DNA from 2 places in the Paenarthrobacter sp. NPDC091711 genome. Region 1 is predicted to be linked to the other one. Evidence: predicted binding sites of a transcription regulator. Region 1 holds the regulator's gene; the other holds the start of a gene.
What was found. The regulator Rex, encoded in region 1, represses fermentation and respiration genes when NADH is low (regulators of the CRP and FNR family bind a similar motif). The targets are predictions, from matches to a motif close to CTTGTGAANNNNTTCACAAG.
Positions count from the first base shown of each region.

Region 2: the regulator Rex is predicted to act here: its motif matches at 1,793-1,812, upstream of ACIQH5_RS14050 (ALF repeat-containing protein).

Region 1 covers NZ_JBIVTF010000002.1:510,071-513,482, reverse strand. Annotated here, with positions in the region: gene ACIQH5_RS05695 (HAD family hydrolase) at 152-1,015, opposite strand; gene ACIQH5_RS05690 (glutaredoxin family protein) at 1,177-1,431, shown strand; gene ACIQH5_RS05685 (redox-sensing transcriptional repressor Rex) at 1,508-2,215, shown strand; gene ACIQH5_RS05680 (hypothetical protein) at 2,264-3,070, opposite strand; gene ACIQH5_RS05675 (hypothetical protein) at 3,333-3,412, opposite strand, start outside.
Region 2 covers NZ_JBIVTF010000008.1:155,006-158,417, forward strand. Annotated here, with positions in the region: gene ACIQH5_RS14050 (ALF repeat-containing protein) at 1-1,603, opposite strand, end outside; gene ACIQH5_RS14055 (amino acid permease) at 1,860-3,320, shown strand; gene ACIQH5_RS14060 (HNH endonuclease) at 3,317-3,412, opposite strand, start outside.

The sequences.
Region 1 (3,412 bases):
GGCATCGGAAGTTATCCACAGGCTAGGTGAAGCGCTCGAGGGATGTGAAAGAGCGTTGGGTTGAAGGGGGTGGGATGTGAGAGAGCGTTGGGTTGAGGGGGGTGGGATGTGAGAGAGCGTTGGGTTGAAGGGGGTGGGATGTGAGAGAGCGTTAGAGGCGGGGGCCGCGGAACTTTGAGAATCCGCGCCACAGGCCGTAGACGGCTCCGCCGACGGTCGCGGCTTTGAGCCCAAGTGTTGCGGCGCGGCGTCCGGAACGGAAATCGTAAACGGGCCAATTGTTTTCACGGGCATGGCGGCGCAGCTTCGCGTCCGGGTTGATGACCACGGGATGTCCCACCATGGTGAGCAGGGGGATGTCGTTGGCGGAGTCGCTGTAGGCCCAGCAGTGGTCCAGATCCAGCCCCTCGCGGTCTGCCACGAGTTGGACCGCGATTGCCTTGGCGGGTCCGTGCAGGATGTCGCCCACAAGCTTTCCCGTGTACACGCCGTCGTCCACCTCGCCGACGGTCCCCAGTGCGCCGGTCAGGCCGAGCCGGGTGGAAATAACGGTGGCCACTTCGATGGGCGTGGCCGTCACGAGCCACACTTTCCTGCCAACCCGAAGGTGTTGTTCTGCCAGCGCCTTGGTTCCCGGCCAGATCCGTGACTCGATCATTTCGTCATAGACCTCTTCGCCCAGGGCTTTGATGTCTTTAACGGTGATACCTGCTGCAAGAGTCAGGGCGGAGTCGCGTACCGAATGGACGTCTTCCATGTTCTCGCCCCGCATGACGAACTTGAACTGCTTCCACGCGAATCCAGCGGCCTGGGAAAGCGTGAACGCTTTGCGCTCGTACATCTTGCGCGCCACGTGGAAGAGACTTGCACCCTTCATCAACGTGTTGTCGACGTCGAAGAAAGCGGCCTCGCCAGCATACTTCCGGGCGATGTCCTTCTTGGCCGCGTCCCTCTGTACGGCGTCCTGCTGCACCAAGGCATCTGCGACCACGGCGGCGTTCTTCTCCTCGGGCATGCCTTGAGTCTAGTCAATCACCGGGGCCGGCGTTGAGGACGCGTGCGCTGTCACCCCGGTGCGTGGCATGTGGGAGAGCAGCTGGGTGGGGCACGGATGTGAGAGCGCGTGGTGGGAAGGGTGTGAGATGTGAGGCGGCGTTGGGCCGGTACCTTTGAAACATGGCTATTCCCGACGTCGTTCTCCTCACTAAAGCTGACTGCCACCTCTGCACGGCGGCGCGTGCCGCCGTCGAGCGCGTCACAAAAAGTCTTGGCGTGCAGTGGACCGAGCAGAAGATCGACGGCGACCCCCAACTGCAGGAGCGGTTTGCAGAGGAGATTCCAGTGGTGCTGGTGGACGGCATCCAGCGCGATTTCTGGAAGATCGACGAAGAGCGGCTCACCCGGACCTTGAAGAAAGCCATGGAGGGCTGAGGGTGGAACTACCCGCAAGTAATGGCTTTTGTTGAGTCCGGCCGAGGGTCATAGAGTGGAACAACAAAGCGACGCAATGGAGAGTACCGTGACTGCGCTGGAACCGTCCCCGGAAGCAACAACCGGGGACAACGAACCTGCCACAAAGCAGATCCCGCCCGCGGCTGTGGCCCGGATGACTCTCTATTTGCGCGCACTGAACTCTCTGTTGGCCGAAGGCGTTGAACGGGTTTCCTCTGAAGCCTTGGCGGAAGCCTCGGGCGTCAGTTCATCCACGCTCCGCAAAGACCTCTCCTACGTCGGCTCCTACGGGACCCGCGGCGTCGGTTACGAAGTCCAGTATTTGAGCCGCCACATCGCGGCGGCCCTCGGCCTGACCCACGACTGGAAGGTCGCGATCGTCGGCGCCGGTAACCTCGGCAAAGCCCTTGCCCGGTACGGCGGCTTCGAATCCCGCGGCTTCGACGTCGTAGCCATTTTCGACGCCGACCCCATGGTGATCGGCAACGAGGTGGGCTGGTTGCGGGTTAGTGACTCCGCTGAACTGGAACGGGTCCTGGAACGGACCCACACCAACATGGTGGTGCTGGCACTGCCGGCCACCGTGGCCCAGGCTGTGTGTGACCGGGTCATTGCCGCCGGGATCCGGAGCGTCCTCAGCTTCGCCCCGGTGCTGCTGCAGGTCCCCCCGCACGTCAACCTCCGCAAGGTGGATATGGCAACCGAGCTCCAGATCCTCGCCTACCACGCACAACGGGCGCAGACGCCGGGTCAGGCCGTTTAGCCTTCGCCGGGTCCGCGCCCGCGTGGTGTGTTGGGAGTCCCTGCGTGTTCAGCGGCCGTAGGGGTTCTGGTACGTGTTGCCGAAGGGCTGCGCCTTACGGAAGTAAGGAGCCGACGCCGGTAGGTACAGCAGGACGATTCCGGCAATTCCCAGGAGCGCGGCAAGCGTGGCGAGGCTCAGCGGCACCAGCATGAAGATGGAGATTGCGGCCAGCACTGTTCCAAGGATTCGCGCCCAGTTGCGGCCCTTGCGCACATTAAGGGCAACCAGGGCGTAGAGCCCGGCCCCGATGATTCCGACAGCTACCATGATGCCCACAAAGACACCTTGAAGGTCCTCGAACCTCATATCACCCGCACCGCTGGCTGCCATCTGGTCCTCAAACATGGCCCGCGTCGCGGGGTCGTTGATGGCTGCGATGGAAATGATGATGGAGATGAGCCAGATAGCCGCGGCGCCAACAATCAGCCAGAAAGCAATGTTGACCATTTGCGGCACGGTGGTGGGTCCGGGCTGTTGGCTCGGCCAGTTGGTGTCTTGGCCATACTGCGGGGCCGCAGGAGGCTGGCCGTACTGGGGAGCAGCGGGGGTCTGCTGACCGTACTGCGGAGCAGCGGGGGATTGCTGGCCATACTGCGGAGCCGCCGGAGGCTGACCTTCAGGGGACATCTGGCCGTACTGCGGAGCTGCGGGCTGACCGGGAGACTGCTGGCCGTACTGCGGAGCTGCGGGCTGACCGGGAGACTGCTGGCCGTACTGGGGTGCGGGGGGCTGCGGTGCAGAAGGCTGGGAGCCGCTGGTTTCGGGCTGGTTGTTCTCGCCCGGGTTGGACGGCGGGTACGGAGGGTTGCTCATGGCATTCCTTTGCTTGTTCGACTGCTTGTGCGGCCGCCGGGATCAGCAAAATGACCCTGCCCCCAGCGTGGTTCTGCTACCACCGTACCTCCCGGGTCCTTTTGCGGCAGACGATCACACGCAGGTATTTCACGCTGACGGGAAAAATCATCATGTGGGCTTACGCCTTCATGATGAAGGCCGCGGGATCCCGGAGGATTCAACCGCGGCCTTCAGACTGTTTTTCCACCGACAACGCACGACGGCGGCAGCTGCGTCAGCGTTAGACCTGGCCCTTCACTGCCTTGAACCAGAGCTGCGAATTCGGCAGCCACATGAGGACGACTGCTACAGCACTGACGA
Region 2 (3,412 bases), on a different contig from region 1:
CAGCGTCGGCCGCCTTACCGGCGTCGACCCCTGCCGTGTCTGCAAGCCCAACGAGCTCGGCGATCATGGCGTCGATGGAGGCAACGTGGGCAGCGGTTGCCTTGTCCCGATCGGCGGCCGCGGCCTGGCCTGCGGTCATGAAGGCCTCGAGGTCTGCACGGCTGCCGTCAAGAGCAACGCTCGCGGCCGCACGAACCTCCGGCGTCGAATCCAACGCGTAACTGGTCTGGATGCGGTTATCCAGGTTCCGGGCTTGATCAAAGCCGTATTCCAGGAAGTACCGCACGTCTGCGTGACTGACTGATTCAAGCGCTTTCTTGGCGGCCTTCTCCACATATTCGCCTCCGACTGCCAGAAGCTGATAAGAGCGTTGTCGATCCGCGGTGAATGCCGACGGCCTAATGGCGTCCAGCTCTATAGCTGCTGCGTGGCCTTCAATGATGAAAGCTTTTACGGAAGAATCTCCACCCGACAGCGCCGTTTCCGCGGCTTCCCGAACCTTGGGTGTCCCCACCAACGCGAGATGCAGCGTGGCCTGGCGGGCTTCGTTGATCAGCGCGTCAAGGTCGGCTCCGGGGGCATCCAGCTGGGTAAGGAGCTCCGGAATTTCACGGGCTGCCTTTGCAAAGGCGGCCTTCGCCGGCTCCCGCGATGCCATCTGAGTTTCGTCCTCGATCCGTCTCGGTGTGGCCTGCGATGAGAGGAGGTCCCTGTCTTTCGCGAGCCGCGATGAGTCTGCCGCCCTTGCCGCAGAGGCAGCGCTTCGGGCCTGTTCGACGGCGGTCTTCGCACGTTCCGCCACGGCTGCGGTTCCATTGGGGTTGGTTGCGATGTCCGTTTTGACCTGCTGAAGGAGTGCGGCAACACGCGCAGACTCAGCGTCCCGGGCGGCAGCAACGAACTGGCCGTAGCGAAGGAAATCAGCAACGATTTCCCTGTCGTCCGTCATTACCGCTGCCTTGGCCGCAGCGCGGACACCCACAAAAGGAGAATCAAAGAGCTGGAAGGCAGCCTGGCGGTCGTCTATCTCCGCGGCGTCCAGCCAGCCTTCAAGAACATACCGCTCCACAGCTTCACTGCCTTTGTCCAGGCTGTCGGATGCGCCCATCCGAATGGGGCCTGTGTAATTGAGGAACCTCGTGGCAGTGATCCGCAGATCCAGTTCCCAGGATTTGGCCCAGCCGTACGAAAGGAATTTATCAATCAGGACGGGGTCATTCGTGCCTAGTACCCTGACCGCGCTCTCCCTGACGTTTTGGCTTCCCCGGGTCGTCAGCTCGGTGACCAACTGCTTGCGGTCCGCGGCGAGCGTGACGTCCTGTCCGGCGTCGAGGAATGCCTGAAGCGCATCTGCGCCACCCACCAGCGCGGTCGCAGCGGCAGCGCGGGTTGCGGGGCCACCTGTCTTCCACAGCTCAACAACGCCGGCAGTATCAGTGGCCCGCTCCACGAACGGGACGGGAGCCTGAGCGGCGTGCGGCACCTCAAAGGTGGGAATGTCGTAAGCCTGGGCTGGAGCAGCAAAGAGCAGAGAAGCCCCAGCTACAACGGCAATCAGGGCAGCGGTAACACGGCGCCGGGTAGCGCGGAATGAAGAAAACAAGGGTCCCCCAAGTAACGGATGCGACGGCAGCACTGAGTTCAATGGGGGCGACGCGGATGCGAGGGATGCCTGACCGGTGACGAGCTGTCCGCGGTTATCATATCCGACTCCCGACTATGACTTTGACCACTGCGGAAATCGTCGCAACCGGACTGTCTGCGATCAAAGACACCAAACCGCCGTGAGTCCCATCACAAGGGCTTCAAAAGTGATCTGCTGGATAGCGATCCCCTCCCAAAGACGAGAAGGTTTTACTATGCAACAAACCAAGCTGGCTACGGAGAGCTCTGTCCTCCAAGCCGCGGGTACGGCGCTCAGCCGAGGCCTCAACGTCCGTCACATTCGCTTCATGGCGCTCGGATCCGCGATCGGCACCGGCCTTTTCTACGGCTCCGCCTCCGCCATCCAGAAAGCCGGCCCTGCCGTCCTGCTGGCCTACATCATCGGCGGCGCTGCCGTGTTCATGGTGATGCGTGCGCTCGGTGAAATGGCCGTCCGACACCCTGTGTCCGGGTCCTTCGGCCAGTACGCATCCAAGTACCTGGGACCGTTCGCGGGCTTCGTGACCGGATGGACTTATGTGTTCGAGATGGCGATCGTGGCCATCGCGGACGTCACGGCCTTCAGCATCTATATGGGCTTCTGGTTCCCACAGGTGGACCGGTGGATTTGGGTGCTTTCAATCATCCTGTTCCTGGGCGCCATGAACCTGCTCAGCGTGAAGGTGTTCGGGGAGCTTGAGTTCTGGTTCTCGCTCATCAAGGTGGTGGCGATCATCGCCATGATCGTGGGCGGTGCGGCGATCGTGGTGTTCGGTTTCCAAACGGGCGACGGCGGTGGCGTGGCACCGGGATTGGGGAACCTGGTGAATCATGGCGGCTTGTTCCCGAACGGCTTCGAGGGACTCCTGGCCGCGTTCGCCGTGGTCATGTTTGCCTTTGGCGGCATCGAGACGATCGGCATCACGGCAGGCGAGGCCACGAACCCCAAGAAGGTGATCCCGCAGGCTGTTAATACTGTGCCGGTCCGCGTGCTGCTCTTCTATGTATTGACGTTGGGCGTGCTGATGAGCATCTTCCCTTGGAACGAGATCGGCAGCAGCGGAAGTCCGTTTGTGCAGATCTTCGATGGCTTGGGGATCCCTGCCGCACCGCACATCCTCAACGCCGTGGTCATCACGGCCGCGCTTTCTGCGATCAACAGCGACATCTTCGGGGCGGGACGCATCCTCTTCGGGCTGGCCCAGCAGGGACACGCACCCAAGAGCTTCAGCAAGATCTCCCGCCACGGCGTTCCGTGGATGACCGTAGTGATGATGGGCGGCATCCTGCTGGTGGGCGTGGTGTTGAACGCGGTCATTCCGGAGGACGTGTTCGTGCTCATCGCATCCATCGCCACCTTTGCCACCGTGTGGGTTTGGGTGATGATCCTTGCTTCGCACGTTGCGATGAAGCGGGAGATCAAGCGCAAGGGTCTGCCGGCGTCGGAATTTGGTTCGCCGCTCTGGCCTTTTGCGTCCATTCTCACCATGGCGTTCATGGCCATGGTGATCGTAATTCTGGGTGTCTTCGAGGACACCCGCATTGCTTTGTACGTTGGTGGCACCTGGCTGGTGCTGCTGTTCGTGGCCTACAAGCTGTGGGTCCGCGGCGGCGGCCTGCGCCGCGCAGAACTGGTGGACGAGACGGCTGCCCTACCGGTGGTGAAGGCACGTTAGTTTGTGAGACGTGTGGGCTTGTGCCCCGGCAACGGTGGTGCTTTGGATTGGTAGCTATGCCCGGTGGGAGTGCGGACCTGAAGTGTGTGCAC